One region of the Paenibacillus sp. F411 genome, then DNA from elsewhere that is predicted to be linked to it. Evidence: riboswitches for the same ligand, from Rfam matches in the RefSeq annotation. Region 1 holds a riboswitch; the other holds the start of a gene.
What was found. Region 1 has a riboswitch for cyclic di-AMP ahead of JJQ72_RS09870 (C40 family peptidase). Riboswitches for the same ligand answer to the same signal wherever they lie in the genome.
Positions count from the first base shown of each region.

Region 2: linked by a shared signal. The riboswitch ahead of JJQ72_RS07685 (TrkH family potassium uptake protein) and the one ahead of JJQ72_RS09870 (C40 family peptidase) in region 1 are both predicted to bind cyclic di-AMP.

Region 1 is NZ_JAGFIP010000007.1:159,729-167,404, reverse strand. Features, by position in the region: gene JJQ72_RS09890 (alpha-mannosidase) at 1-2,246, opposite strand, end outside; gene JJQ72_RS09885 (LacI family DNA-binding transcriptional regulator) at 2,437-3,489, shown strand; gene JJQ72_RS09880 (hypothetical protein) at 3,512-4,039, opposite strand; gene JJQ72_RS09875 (2Fe-2S iron-sulfur cluster-binding protein) at 4,100-4,492, opposite strand; gene JJQ72_RS09870 (C40 family peptidase) at 4,583-5,059, opposite strand; cyclic di-AMP (ydaO/yuaA leader) riboswitch at 5,064-5,197, opposite strand; gene JJQ72_RS09865 (four-helix bundle copper-binding protein) at 5,372-5,710, opposite strand; gene JJQ72_RS09860 (PQQ-dependent sugar dehydrogenase) at 5,792-6,940, opposite strand; gene JJQ72_RS09855 (UDP-N-acetylmuramoyl-L-alanyl-D-glutamate--2,6-diaminopimelate ligase) at 7,004-7,676, opposite strand, start outside.
Region 2 is NZ_JAGFIP010000005.1:166,008-173,683, reverse strand. Features, by position in the region: gene uvrC (excinuclease ABC subunit UvrC) at 1-1,017, shown strand, start outside; gene JJQ72_RS07690 (CPBP family intramembrane glutamic endopeptidase) at 1,167-2,825, opposite strand; cyclic di-AMP (ydaO/yuaA leader) riboswitch at 3,140-3,284, shown strand; gene JJQ72_RS07685 (TrkH family potassium uptake protein) at 3,365-4,705, shown strand; gene JJQ72_RS07680 (potassium channel family protein) at 4,720-5,385, shown strand; gene JJQ72_RS07675 (LysR family transcriptional regulator) at 5,499-6,419, opposite strand; gene JJQ72_RS07670 (succinate dehydrogenase cytochrome b558 subunit) at 6,676-7,344, shown strand; gene sdhA (succinate dehydrogenase flavoprotein subunit) at 7,361-7,676, shown strand, end outside.

The DNA.
Region 1 (7,676 bases):
ATGTCCCACGCGTCCCAGTAGGTTGGACGGTCATGGAATAGCTGCAGCTCATTTGCAACGCAGCCTGCAGAGATAAGCTCCCGGTTACTGAGCTTATCATACCAGCTGGTAATTTCACCTAGTTCATTAAAGATCAGCTTGTAAAACGGGGTATCTATCCCCTCTCCCAAATCCTCATGGATTGCAGCAGCTTCGATTGCCGGGTCAGAGCCCGATACAGCGGCCGGCTGGACCCAGATTGTCTTATATCCAAATCCCGGAATTTCTTTGACCTGGATCGTTAAGGTTACGCCCGCTCCCGTACCCTGGCTCACATCAAACATAAGGGGACCCTGCGCATCATAAACGGCAGCATGGCGCAGCTCTTCGCCGCCTTGAATTTCGATCGTCTCGTTACGGCTCCAGCCCAGGCTGTTATAGATGACATATGCCCCTCCATCCCGTGAAGAGACATCTACCTGAGCGGTAATCGCCGCAAGCGAGTTTTTCAAAGACCCTTCTCCAATTTCAAAAATACGCCCGTACTCCGCCGTTGACGTTTCATATGCCTCCGGTATGGCTGTTCCCGGAATAATATCATGGAATTGATTCAGCAGAATCAGCTTCCATCCTTCCTCCAGGTTCTGGGCGGGAAGGGCTGAAGCCACATCCAGTGAAGCCATGGTTCCCCAGAGCTCGGCATCCCGATACAGCCGCTCAGCATAACGGTTATAGCGCTTGTTCTTGGCATGAGTAGTATATGTGCCCCGGTGCAGCTCCAAATACAGATCGCCATGCCACTTCGGCAGCTGAGGCTGCTTCTGTTCGATACTCTGGAAGAAATCTGCCGCCGTCGCAAAGCGTACCTTCGGCTGCCCCGGCATCAGATCACCGCGCCGCACATACTCTACCATCTCATGAGTCACACCGCCGCCGCCATCACCATGTCCATACAGAAGCATCAGCTCATCCTGCTGATCCTTGTGACCAAAGGACTGCCAGTGCTCGTGAATGTCCTTGGGCAGTGTATGCTCATTCACGCCATGATTCTGATAGGAAAGCAGCTCTGTTCCATCGATACCGACCCAATAAAACAAGTCATACGGAAATTTGTTCGTATCATTCCAGCCCAGCTTCGTCGTCATGAAGTAGCGTACTCCCGCCTGCTTCAGCAGCTGTGGAAGTGAAGCACAATACCCGAAAGTATCCGGCAGCCACTCAATATCGGAACGCTTCCCGAACTCTTGTTCATAAAATAGCTGGCCGTGCAGCATTTGACGCACCAATGACTCGCCGTTTGGAATATTGAGATCCGGCTCAACCCACATTCCGCCGACGAGCTCCCATCGGCCTTCCGCGATGAGCGACTTGATTTTGCTATACAGCTCCGGGTAATGCTCTTTGACAAAAGCGTATAAAATAGGCTGGCTCTGACTGTATTTAAAGTCCGGATATTTCTCCATCAGCGTGGTAACCGTGGAAAAGGTCCGGCTGACCTTGCGTACCGTTTCCCGGACCGGCCATAGCCAGGCAATATCAATATGGGATTGTCCTACCATATGCATGACGCCATTCAAGCCCTCATCCGGCTTCTCTTGACGTACCTTGTCCAAGAGCTTGGACTCAATCGCCGAGATGCGCTGCCCGTCAGCCAGCACTGCATCTGCAGCGCCATACAATTCATCCATCACCTGCGTCAACTGCTTGTGAATGCGAAGACGCCGCAAATCCTCCTCTGGGAGATAGCGGCAGGCTTCATACGCAACTTTCACGGAATGCAGGAGGTTCTGAACCGGTTCATTAACCCAGACCAGCCGGCTCGTAATGCCTGAAATGACAGGCTGAATCACCGCCTGCTTATTTAAAGGATCTACGGGCTCCGGTATGGGATCATACAGCTCGATGTCCAGCTGTGGTGCAGTCCCTACCCTCGCCGCAGGCAGCGGTACAAACCAATGGTTACGATCCAGACCATGATACGGCTCTCCATTCACCTTTAACAAACCTTCTCCACCCGCCTCAAATACAAGAGCAGCCTCTGCACCTTGCCAGTGAGACGGAATTTCCACCTGCTTGCTTAGAAAATACGTAATCCCATGCTGGCTGTTCAACGGATTTACGGAGGTCAGCTCCGGCTGCTCCGTCAACCTTTCATACACCCCGGGCGTGATGTATTTAGCCTTTTGCATATTCCATTCCGTAATCTCAATGCCTTCTCTCCACTGCTTGTCTGACAAAAACTGAATAAACCGCTGGATGTAAATCATAGGCTGCCGTCCTTTCGTGACTTGAAGAAGTGAGCATAAAGCATATAATGCCTTCTTTATATATTGTTATTTTTGTTATCATCAACTATCATAACGTTATTAGCCTTTAGTGTACTTCGGAGCGTATTATACGTCAATGCGATTTCATGAAGTATTGGAATCAAGGAATCAACGTAGAGGAGAATTGAATATGTCACGAAAAGTATCGATTCAAACCTTGGCCGACCAGCTTGGCCTGTCCAAATATGCCGTTTCCAGAGCATTGAGCGGTAAGTCAGGCGTCAGTGAAGCGACACGCAGCCGGGTGCTGGAGCTAGCCAGAGCATCAGGCTATCGCACTTCAATAGCTATGGCTAAGCCTGACAACCAGGAATCGCCGGATGACAACCGGGAGGCTTCCTTCGTGCTGATCTGCATGAAGCAGCAGAACCGCGGCGAGCCGAATTACTGGGAGCGGGTTCTGTCAGGCATGCTTGCAGCCTGTGAGGAGCGAGGATGGCTGCATGCAATCGTATCTCCGCCGCAGGAGCTGTCGCCTGCAGACGTTCCGGCAGAGCAGCTCATTGCCCCTCATGTCCATTGGGATCAATGCATTGGCATCATTGTTATGGGGGCTTTTCCATATCCGCTGCTGCAGCGAATGGCAGATATCCAGCTTCCCTTAGTCCTTGTGGATCATCAGGAGCCGCTGCTGCAGTGTGATACGGTTCGCCATGACGATGTGAATGCCGGATCCACAGCTTCTACGTTTCTCCAGTCACAGCATTGTCGGCGTATTGGCTTCATTACCGACGATGGACGCTCGGCGAGCTTTTTGCAGCGAAGGATCGGTGTTCAATTAGGTGTGGGTGGTGACTTTTTGCAGCAAGGCACGACTCTGCTGGAATGGCAGGTGCCCTACGAAAGAGGTCATTGGGGAGATGAAGTGCTGAAATCTCTGGAGCAGATCCCGGAGGACGAGCGTCCTGACGGATGGATTGGGGCGAACGATGATATCGCGCTGGAGTGGATGGAGACTTTGCAAAAACACGGCTACTCCATTCCGGAGGACTGCCGGGTCATCGGCATAGATAATGTGTGGGGGGCTTCACTCTCCGCTCCGCCACTTACAACGATTCAGCTGAGCAAGGAAGAGCTGGGTGCCCGGGCCATTGAAGCGCTGGAACGGCGCCTGCATCGCCCGGGGGCACCGGTGGAAACGATCATGCTTTCTACCCGGCTAATTCCGCGGAAATCGGCCTAACGATCACTTTTGGCAGTAGATATTATAAAGTGATCCTGCTCCATCGGCTGTCATACTGCTGCAGCCGAGGATGAAGTGAAGCGGGCTCCTCCAGAAGCAGCAAGCGAATCTTGACAATCCACTCCTGAAACACATGATAAGAGGCGAAGGCATTGGCTGTTTCTCCAGACACCAGCAGAAAATACGGAGCTGGATTCTTCTCGGTCAGGTGGCGGAGGGCGGCTTCGATCGGGACGTATTTTTTCCGTTTGCCTTCCCAGGCGTCCAGCTCGATATCACCTACGCTTTGCTCCTGAATCCAGTCCTGTAATGCGTTTTCTCTTTTATAAAAGGAGGTCCCCTCCCGTTTATACATTCGTTTCATCGTCTGTTCATGGAGTGGATAAAGCACGAGCCGCTGAAATGCCTGCTCGCTCTTCACCTGTACCGCTTGAGACAGCCCTTGCTCTCTGCCGATTTCTTCAAAAGGATCATAATAGATCAGTGTGCCTTTGGTTGTCTCCACAGGGGGGACATATCCATAGGGCACCTTTTGCAGGTTTCGAGTCATACACATTCCCTCCTAACCGTTATACAAGATAGCATGCGGCATCTGGCGCTCTCCTTATTCCTAGAAATAAGGCGTGTGCCGAATCGTCATATCTCCGGGCTGCTTCACCTTGGCTTGGCAGCCTAACCGGTAGCCTTCCTCCAGCTCCTCCGGATCGAGCCGAGCCTCCTCAGCCTCGTTCGGAGAGGAGAGCAGCTCCTCTCCTTCCAGTATGATGCAGCGGCATCGCGCACAGGTTCCACGTTTGCAAAAGGAGCTCCATTCAACCTGATGCATCTCCGCGATCTGAAGAACGGTCTCCCCGATGATCGGCTCTACCGACCTCTGCACACCGGATTTAATGAGAAGCAGGGTGCGCTCTTCATCCCGCTCCGTTGTGATCACGAGCTCCGGCTCAGGGTTAGAAACGGGCTTACGGCGTTGATTCAGATATGACTTCAGTCGCTTGAGCATGGAATCACCCCCTCCTTCATATCTCCATGATACACAAAAAGCCTGCGAAGTTCATCGCAGGCCCCTGATTCCAATCATAATACCTCTTGCTTAGCTGATTTCGCCCACCATCTGGATGTAATCCTTCTGGTCGATCACCCGGCGTGCAGTCACGTACTTGCTGTCATAGTAAGACTCGCTCAGCTTGCTGATTCTTACACCTTTACTGGTGGAAGCATGCGCAAATTGACCGTTACCAATGTAGACTCCGGCATGAGATACGCCTCTGCCCGACGTATTGAAGAATACCAGATCACCAAGCCTTAAATCATCACGCTCTACCTTCACACCTACGGTAGCCTGGGCTGCGGAGGTACGTGGCAGGTCTACATTATACTTGCTGAATATGTACAAAATGAATCCGGAGCAGTCAAATCCACTTACGGTCGTGCCGCCCCACTTATAAGGGGTTCCGACAAGCTTAGTCACTTCAGCTTGAAGCTTCGGCCCCTGATCTGCGAATGCCGTAACCGCACCCGATGAAAAGATTAAAGCAGAACCTAATACAGACAATAGCAGCTTCTTCAAAAGATAGTGCTCCCTTCGGTGCCTACGGAGTTAGCTAAGGGTTCGGTTAAGGGTCCCCTATATTCCCTCTCAAACAAGAATAATTCACCCGGCAGTGGTTCCCCCGTTTTCTATATCGAAATTCGGCATATTAATGAATTTTTTGTAACTCTCTCCCTTAATGTAGTACATCACAGGACAAGCTGTCAATCATTTTTGTAACTAATTTGTCATGGGTTGCAGTGAGGGCTTGGAGCATGACAAAAACAGCCCCAAACACATTCATTAGGAAGTGTTCAGGGCTGTTTATAGGACTTCATAATAGCGTATTAGTTAGGCCGCCATCTCCCGGCAGGCCTTGGCACATGAGAAGCAGGCCTCCGCACATTGACGGCAGTGCTCATGCTCGTGCTTGCTGCACTCGTTTCCGCAAGCCTCGCACATTTCAGCACAGGCCTCACAAATTTGCTTCATATAGCTGCTATTCATCGACATTGCTTGAGCTGCAAAAGCGCAGAGCTCTGCACATTCGCGATCCATTCGGATACATTCCTTCATCATTTGCAGGTCTTCTTCCTCCAGGCAGGCACTGTAGCAGCGATTGCATGCCTGCATGCAGCGCAGGCACTCGTCAATACATTGCTGAAGCTTTTCAGGTGATATGGTTGACATAAGATGTGCTCCTTTCCTGTAAAAGATTTATTCTGCCCTGGACAGGTCTCCTTTATCATTAAACAGCTCCTGCATATTTAATCATTTCTGCTCTTGCTTTGGCTGAAGCAGCAGCAGGCGGTCATCTCCTGGAGATGGTGTCCCGCGTCCGTCAGTATTGTTCGTAATGAGGTAGACTCCATCCTCACTCATCTGTACATCGCGAATTCTGCCGACACCGTCCAGCACAGTGTTCAGCTTCTTCTTTTCAAGATCAAAGCGGTATAATGCTTCTCCCCTCAGACCCGCAATCAGAAGCATATCCTCTTGTTCATAAAGAGTTCCCGAAGGGGCAATGGCTTCCTCGCCGGTATGAAGCAAAGGAGGCACCATCCCTTCCTGCTGCTCATCCCCGATGTTATCCGGCCAGCCATAATTACTGCCCGGCTCAATGCTGTTTATCTCATCATGCCCGCCAACACGGCCGCTGGGACCATGCTCGGAATTGAACATGCGCCCTGCCGCATCCCAGGCAAGACCTTGAGAATTGCGGTGTCCGTAGGAATACACATAGGAGTTCGGAAAAGGATTGTCTTCCGGAATCGAGCCATCCGGGTTCATACGTAATATTTTGCCGCCCAGGCTCTCGACATTCTGTGCCATCTCTCCTTCACCTGCATCCCCGGTAGTCAAATACAGCTTCTTATCGGGCCCCCATTTCATGCGTCCGCCATTATGCACATTAGAGCCCGGGATGTCCTCAATGAACGCCTCGACCTCCTGCCAAGCCTCTTCCTCCTGTCGAATGAGTATGACGCGATTCTTCATTTCGCCGCCTTCCTCGTACGTGTGATAAGCGTAAGCTAATCGGCTGCTAGCAAAGTCCGGGGCCAGCACAAGGCCCAATAGCCCTCCTTCACCCTGCGCCTTAACAGGCTGCTTCGTATCCACCGGAAGACGCTCCCGATGACCATCCTTCAGCGATACAATCTGTCCTTCCCGTTCACTGATGTAAATATCCTTCCCGGAGATCGCAATGGACCATGGAATCTGCAATTCTTCTGCGACTACGCTGTACGTGTACGACCCGTCGGAGCTTTCCTGCTCACTATTCTGCTTCGGCGCTTGGCTGCCGGAAGAATGCTGATCCACAGGGGCTTCCTGGTCCCCGGATGACTCATCCTGTACTGGACTGGATGAGCACGAGAACAATAACGCCGCGGACAGTAACCATATCCAGGATTTTTTCATGTGCTGAACCTCCTCTGTTTCGATAAATAAAAATACTGCCGGATTTCCGGCAGTATTTAACATTTACACCCGCACCATATGAGACTGGACAATGTCGGCATCACTCATCTGCTGCAACCCGTCAGAAGTGTAGAGGAATTTCTCGTGTCCACGCCCGGTAATCAGAATCCGATCGCCTGCATTCGCCGAATGAATGGCTTGAAGAATCGCATCCTGACGGTTCGCGACAAATTCACTCTTAGACAAATGCTGCTCCGACAGCCCCTGCCTCATATCGAGAAAGATATCTTCAATCTGCTCTGAGTATACATTGTCTGACGTAAATACAACACCATCTGCCAAATCAGCCGCAATACCGGCCATGATGGGACGCTTTAATCGGTCTCTTTCACCTCGACAGCCCATGACGCAAATAATTTTGCCTGAAGTGCACTCTCGAGCCGTTAGCAGCGCAGCCTTCAGCCCTTCCGGATTGTGGGCATAATCTATGGTGATATTAAAGTCTTGGCCCGTCGATACATCCTCAAATCTTCCGGATATCCCTGTAAAGGATTGCAGCCCTCGGGTAATCTCATCCCAGGACAGCCCTTCGCATGAACAGATCGCAGCCGCTGCAAGAGCATTGTACACATTATGAAGTCCTGGAACCTTCAATACTACAGGGTACTGATCCCCCGTGTAGGTCTGAATTGTGAACCTGGTGCCTTGCTCGGCTCTTTCGACCTGAATGCCGCGG
Region 2 (7,676 bases), on a different contig from region 1:
GCGGCGCTGCAATCTATGGTTCCGGTTCCAAAGGAGCCGCTGGCGGCCGAAGCAGCATTAGAAGCGGAAGCAACGGAGAGTGAGGAGGACGCGCTGCAGGACAATCCGCTGCAGCAGCAGATCGCCCGTCCCGGTGCGGTGGAGCCCTCAGGAGCGGCTTTAGCACTGCAGCAGTGGATTGGTGTCAAGGTGTATGTGCCGCAGCGCGGCACGAAGCGTCAGATGGTTGGCATGGCGGTGGACAACGCCAAGGTCGCGCTGAACGAGAAATTCCGCTTGATTGAGCGGGATGAAGAGCGGACCACGATCGCTGCTGCCAATCTCGGTGAGGTCATCGGTATTGAGAAGCTGCACCGGATCGAAGCGTTTGATAACTCCAACATTCAGGGAGCAAATCCGGTCTCGGCGATGGTGGTATTCACTGATGGCAAGCCGGACAAAAAAGAGTACCGTAAATATAAGGTACGCTCCGTACAGGGGCCGGATGATTATGAGACGATGCGCGAGGTGATCCGGCGCCGCTATGAACGAGTGCTGAAGGAGAATCTTGCCATGCCGGATCTGATCGTTGTGGACGGTGGCAGAGGGCAGATCTCGGCAGCGTCTGACATTTTGCAGAACGAGCTGGGGCTCTTTATCCCGGTCTGTGGTCTGGTCAAGGATGCCAAGCATAAGACAGCTCAGCTGATGGTCGGTGACCCGCCGGAGCCAGTCTCGCTGCCGCGGGACAGCCAGGAGTTCTATCTCCTGCAGCGCATTCAGGATGAGGTGCACCGGTTCGCCATCTCATTTCACCGCGAGCAGCGGGGCAAGTCGATGGTCACCTCGAAGCTGGATGCCATTCCCGGCATTGGCGAGAAGCGGCGCAAGCTGCTGCTGAAGCATTTCGGCTCGGTGAAGAAGATCAAGGAAGCCAGTATTGAGGATTTCCGCCCGTTATCGATTGGCGACAAGTTGGCGAGGCAGATTCTGAAGGCGTTGAATGACGAGATGCAGACCGATGGCGGAAACGAATAGAGAGGATGAATTCGTCTCGCCAAAGCAAGATTAATAATAAAGACATGGAAGAGTCAGGGCGGTTAGCCCAGCTCCTCCATGTCTTTATTTGGATTGATTCAAAGAGACAGCCTCTTTTATAGTGTCATCGCAGTGCTGTATGAATCGCTTTATGCTGCGGGGCCGGGAAGGATCTTCGGACGATGGAAGACATGGATCAGATACCCCACGATGGCTGGCAGCAGCATGTAGAAGATGCCTGTGAGTATGTTCCCTGTTCCATTCATCATCGCCAGGCTGAAGCCCATCAGGATGCTGTTAAAGACGATGTGGGAGAACATGACCGCCAAATATCCATACCGCAGAAAGATAAAGCTGAACAGTAAACCGATAACGATGAGCTCGATCGGCCTTGATATGATTGGGAAAATAGGATACAGCGTATGCCCCAACGCCCAAATCAGGGACGAAATCAGACTTGCGGCCAGCGTGCTCCGGAATATCTTGGACAGCATCTTAATGCCAAACAGGCGGTATACGGTTTCTTCCATGATGCCGGCAAACCATGCCATCAGAGGGAACAGCCACGGATACAGCATATTGTAGGGAGATTGGCTGGCGTCAATGGTTGACCATGTGTTCAGTGTCAGCCCGAGAACGACAAAAATAATTGACTGCACGCCCATCAAGATAAATGCCCATACATAACCCAGCTTCATGCTCTGCAATACATAGCGGCCATAACCGGTCTCACGGACCTCGGGAAAAGGATTCAAGCCATCCTCTTTGAGCCACAGCCCTGTTCCCCCGGCAAGAGAGAAGTAGACCAGGGCCGAAAAGACTAGGGAGTAGCCGGCATAGAAGAGAAGCCGCCCGCCGATCATGGTCTCCGACATCCCTTGAGCTTCATAGGACGGCAGCATATTGTACACATTGAGCATTTGCGTTACAAACACGATGACTGCAAGCAGAACGCCTCGCTTCCAGGAGATGTACATCCGGGTTCTGACGCTGTAAATGACGGCCAGGATGCCCAGGAGAAGGGTGAACAGCCCGTAGCCCAGCAAGGTAAGCAGCACGGCAGCCATGGTCTGCTGATCGACATAAGCCAGATGAGATTCAGGAGCGGCAAAAGCCGGCTCGAAAGAACGAAGCTGTCCGTTCTCAAAAGTAAAGGCAAGCTGCAGCACCGCATCCCCGGCCTTAGCATCAGGGTCCCGGTAGATCAGCCCGGGCTCACGTTTGCCTGTGACCATCGTCAGCTGCTCGGGATCATAGCCTGCGCGCTGTACCCAAGGGGCAGCTAAAGCCTGCTTCTCCGCAAGCGTCAGCTCTCCTTCGAGCAGGAGCAGTAGCTGCCGCTGCGCCCGGCCCTCCTGCAGCATGGCGCCCTCATAGCCGGAGTCCTGCGAATCGTAGGTGAAGCCGGCAATTGCTCCGGTATGCATATTGACATCGACATGGATGGCATTGCTATTTCCTTGATCGAGAGTGACCCGGTACAGCTCATAAGGATATTTCTCCTTGAATTGTTCGTCATAGAGCTGCACCAGCTTCTCCTTCATCAGGTAGCCGTAAAGCTCAGAGCGCGCAGTATATGTCACTAAGGGCTCTTGGCTGCTGCCGGGACTCAGCGTCATCTGTTCGGTATAAAAGCGCTGTGCCGCCGCTGCTGCTTCGGATTTGTCGATGGGCTGGGGTGTTGACGCCCCGGAATATAGTGCAGGGTACACCTGCAGGGCGAGAAACAGTATACAGCCGGCCAAAGCCATCAGGAGCAAGGGCTTGAAATCTGGCCTAAGGACCAGCGGGGAGCCTGACCGATTCATGATGTCCCTCCTTTATTGCGAAATGGATTTTCAGTTTGATGACTCTGTTGAAGGCTTTGTTATTTAGAAGTATATAGGCTGGGATGCCGGGAGCACAAATAAGGGCGCATGGTCCAAGGAAGGAAACCTTCAAATAGCTTGAAAAAAACTGAAAACACGGGAAAGATTTCGAAAACCTCAGAAAAGGGGATGCTGTGATTCTGGAATATGGCTAATTTGAACCTTTTTACATGGATTTCCGTCAAAAACGGTTTTGGATATTCCCTGGCTGCATGCGTTATAATCACATCATGTCAGAACGTCATGACGATAATTGAATAGATCAGCCGAGTTTCGATAAGAAAACGGGGGAACCATGTAATTGGGGTGAATTTCGCTTTTTGCAGGAGAAGCGAATAGGGCAGCCTGTGATATGCCCGAATCCGTCAGCTAACCTCGTAGGCTGTGTGCACAGGGACCCAAACGCGATAAAAAGGCATTGGATTTCCAGTGTCTTTTTTATGTGCCATTTTTAAGAGGTGAGCAAAGTGAAACGGAAGTTGAAATGGAAGCTGAAATGGCTCCGCTTGTCCCCGCCGCAGTTTCTGGTTGCGGGCTTTAGTGCCATTATTTTGACGGGGGCTTTTCTGCTGATGCTTCCCATAGCCAGCGAAAGCGGGGAAGGGCTCGGATTTATGGATGCCTTGTTTACGGCCACCTCTGCAACCTGCGTTACGGGTCTTGTCGTTGTGGATACAGAAACGTTCTTCAGCACGTTTGGGGAAATCGTCATTATGTGTATGATACAAGTAGGCGGCCTGGGCTTTATGACGATGGCTACTTTGATTGCACTGGTTCTCAAGCGCCGAATCTCGCTCAAGGATCGGCTGATCCTGCAGGAGGCCATGAATCAGACCGCTATGGAAGGGATCGTGCGGCTGATCCGAAGAGTGCTGCTGTACTCCTTGTATATTGAAGGGGTGGCGGTAATCATTTATACGGCCAGATGGGCATTCGATATGCCCTTGGGCAAAGCGGCCTATTTTGCTGTTTTCCACGCGATCAGCCTGTTTAACAATGCGGGCTTTGATCTGTTCGGAGATTTCAGAAGCCTGACGGGTTATGTGAGTGATCCTTTTGTTAATCTTACGAGCCTATTTCTTATTATATCCGGCGGAATCGGTTTTATTGTAATGTCAGAAATCGTAGATTATAAAACCCGGCGGAAGCTGTCCCTGCACTCCAAGGTGGTGCTGTCCATGACGGGAGCGCTGATTGTGATCGGTACGGTCATTATATTTATATTTGAATTTACGAATGTCAAAACGCTGGGCGCACTGGGCTGGGACGGCAAGCTGTGGGGCTCCTTGTTCCAGTCCGTCACGCCGCGGACGGCAGGGGCCAACACCTTGAATATTCCGGATTTGCGCCAGGCCACTCAGTTTTTTATCATTATTCTTATGTTTATTGGAGCATCGCCGGGATCGGCGGGCGGGGGAATCAAGACGACGACCTTTACGATTATGATCGGTGCCGTCATTTCGATGATTCGCGGACGTGATGATATCGTGCTGTTCCGTCACCGGCTGGCGCAGGAGCGGATCTTTAAGGCACTGACGGTCTCTCTGCTGGCTCTGCTGTTTATTGTAGCAGTGGCTATGGTGCTGTCTACAACGGAGGATGCGAGCTTTTTGGCGATTCTGTTTGAAACGGCCTCGGCATTTTCTACGGTAGGATTGTCCATGGGACTGACGCCCGAGCTGTCCCTGCTCGGCAAGGTACTGATTACGGTGACCATGTTTGCGGGCCGGGTCGGCCTGCTGACACTCGTATTCGCGCTCGGGCCGAAGAAGGGAAAAGAGCTGTACCGGTATCCGGAAGGCAAAATGATTATTGGATAAGGGGATAGAAGGACATGAAACCAAAACAGTTTGCGGTGATCGGCCTTGGTCGCTTCGGCGCCAGTCTGGCGCTGGAGCTGATGGACCTTGGCTATGAGGTGCTGGGCGTGGACCGGGACGAAGAGATTGTGGAGGATATGAGCGATCTGCTGACACATACCGTTGTTGCGGATGCTACGGATGAAGAGGTGCTGAAATCGCTAGGCATCCGAAACTTTGACTGCGGGATTGTGGCCATCGGCGATGATATCCAGACGAGCATCCTGACGGCAATTCAGCTCAAGGAGCTTGGTGTGAAGACGGTCGTAGCCAAAGCGATCTCGGTGCTGCACGGAAGGGCTCTGGATAAGCTGGGCGTGGATCGCGTGATTTTTCCGGAGCGGGATATGGGCATCCGGGTCGCGCATCAGCTCGTGACTCCCAATCTGGTGGACTATATGGAGCTGTCGAAGGATTATTTGCTGGTGGAGATGACCGTAACCGAATGCATGGACGGCAAAACGCTCAGCGAGCTGAACACCCGGACGCGATACGGAGTGAGCGTCGTGGCTCTCAATCAGCATAAGGGTATTATTGTGGCGCCGACGGCGATGGACGTCCTCAAGGCGGGAGATATAATGGTCGTCATCGGAACTAAGAATAATATTGACCGCTTTGAAGGTGAAGTCGTTAACACCTAAGGTGAAGCCTGCGGGCCAGGCCGGGCATGAAGCAGTGTGTGAAATAGGCAGGCGGGACAGAATACTCTGTCTCGCCTGCCTATTGTCGTTTCAGCAAGGAAAGCGGTGAAGCATTAGTTATCGGCTTGCCGCCGCTCTTCCGCGAGCTTGCGGAATAGTGCTTCGGTCTCTGCAATCCAGCGGCTGGCCGCGCTGCTGAGCTCGGAGGCTTCACCGTAGATAAGGCTGGTGGTGCGCCGGGTCTCGATGAGGACCGGAATGTGGATATCTACAAGTCCGTTGTCGGCCAGCAGCTGCGGCCGAAGGTATGACTTGGGAAGCAGTGCGGCGGCTTTGCAGGTGGGGAGGAGCCGGACAATTGCTTCAAAGGAATCAATCTCCATGCGGATGTCCGGCATAATGCCCCACCGATGAAACAGATCATCGGTCAGCTTGCGGTACCAGGTGCCGGTCGAGAAGATGATCATCGGCAGCCCCTGCAGCTGCTCGATGCCCACCTCGGGCGCATCAGCCAGCGGATGTCCCTCAGGCAGTACCAGCTCCAGGTGGTCGTCAAAGAGCGGGATGCAATTAAGGCCCGCCTGGGAGATGGAGGAAGCGACAATTCCCACATCGACCCGTTTGTCCCGCACGGAGGACACGATTTCATGCGTTTTGCCGGTAATGAGCTTGATCTCCGCCGAAGGATGGCGCTCCATGAAGGCGTTCACCAAGGGGGGCAGCGTTGTTTGAAGAGTCGTGAGGCTGGCTCCCAGGGTAATTGTGATCTGTTCTCCCTCGCGGTAGTGAGCCAGGGTCTGCATGAAGCGAAGCTGGTTCTGCCGCTGTTCAAGGGCGTAAGTGTACGCCAGCTGTCCGATGGAGGTCAGCTCCAGCCGCTTGCCGCGCCGGTTAAACAGCTGTACCCCCAGCTCGTCCTCCAGCTTGGCAATCTTGCGGGAGAGGGCGGGCTGGGACAGATTCAGCAGCTTGGAGGCTTTGTTCAAGCTGCTCTGTTCTACCACAACAGCAAATACATCCAGTTCATCGAACAAGGGTTTCACTTCCTTATAAATGGGTAACGTCTCGTTATGCGTGTATATTATAACGTTTAATAATTATATTGCAATTCCATTATAAGAAAAAAAGGAGTAACATAAAATGTGACACATGATGTTCGCAGTCTGCCCTGTTTTGTAGAATCATGTCACAAACAGATCGCATTATGCTGTATCATGAAAGATGGGTTACTACCTCACAGTGATTGGATTCATGAAAACGCTATACACAATGAAAGGGGAACGTCCACTGATGAAAGGGTATTATTCCAGAAAGCTGCATTCCTTGCTAGGGGTCATCCCGCTCGGCGCCTTTTTAATCGAGCACCTGCTGACGAACTATCAAGCGTATGAAAGAGGGAAAGAGGGATTCGACAAGGCGGTTAACCTGTTGAACAGCATGCCGCTGGTTCTGTTCCTGGAAACGTTTCTGATCTGGCTGCCGCTGCTGTACCATGGAGTTTACGGCTTGTACATTGCCTATCAGGCGAACAACAACATCGACCGATACAACTACTCCCGCAATATTCGCTTTACGCTGCAGCGGATTACGGGCGTCATCACGTTTGTGTTTGTCATCTGGCATATGTACGACACCCGCTTCCAGGTGGCCATCGGCAACATTACGCATGAAGAGCTGGGAGCTGCCATGCATGAGATGGTTACCAATCCGCTGATCTTCGTCCTGTACGTGATCGGGATCGTGTCGGCATCGTTCCACTTTGCAAACGGCCTGTGGGCGTTTATGGTCAGCTGGGGCATCACGGTCGGACCGCGTGCTCAGCGTGTATCCTCATACATCTGCATGGGCTTGTTCGTTATCATGAGCGTAATGTTCGTTATGGCGCTGAATGCATTCCGCGGCTCGGAGTTTGAAGAAGCTGCCGCAATGATTGATATGATCCAAACAGTTCTAAGCTAAGGGGAGTGACCTAAGAATGGCATCTAACATTATTGTTGTGGGCGGAGGCCTCGCAGGCTTGATGGCTACCATCAAGGCAGCAGAAGCCGGAGCACACGTTCATCTATTCTCGCTGGTACCGGTTAAGCGTTCCCACTCTGTATGCGCGCAAGGCGGCATTAACGGAGCCGTGAACACCAAAGGGGAGGGCGACTCACCTTGGGAGCACTTTGACGACACCGTTTACGGTGGAGACTTTCTCGCGAACCAGCCGCCGGTAAAAGCTATGTGTGACGCGGCACCCGGCATCATTCACCTCATGGACCGCATGGGCGTTATGTTCAACCGGACGC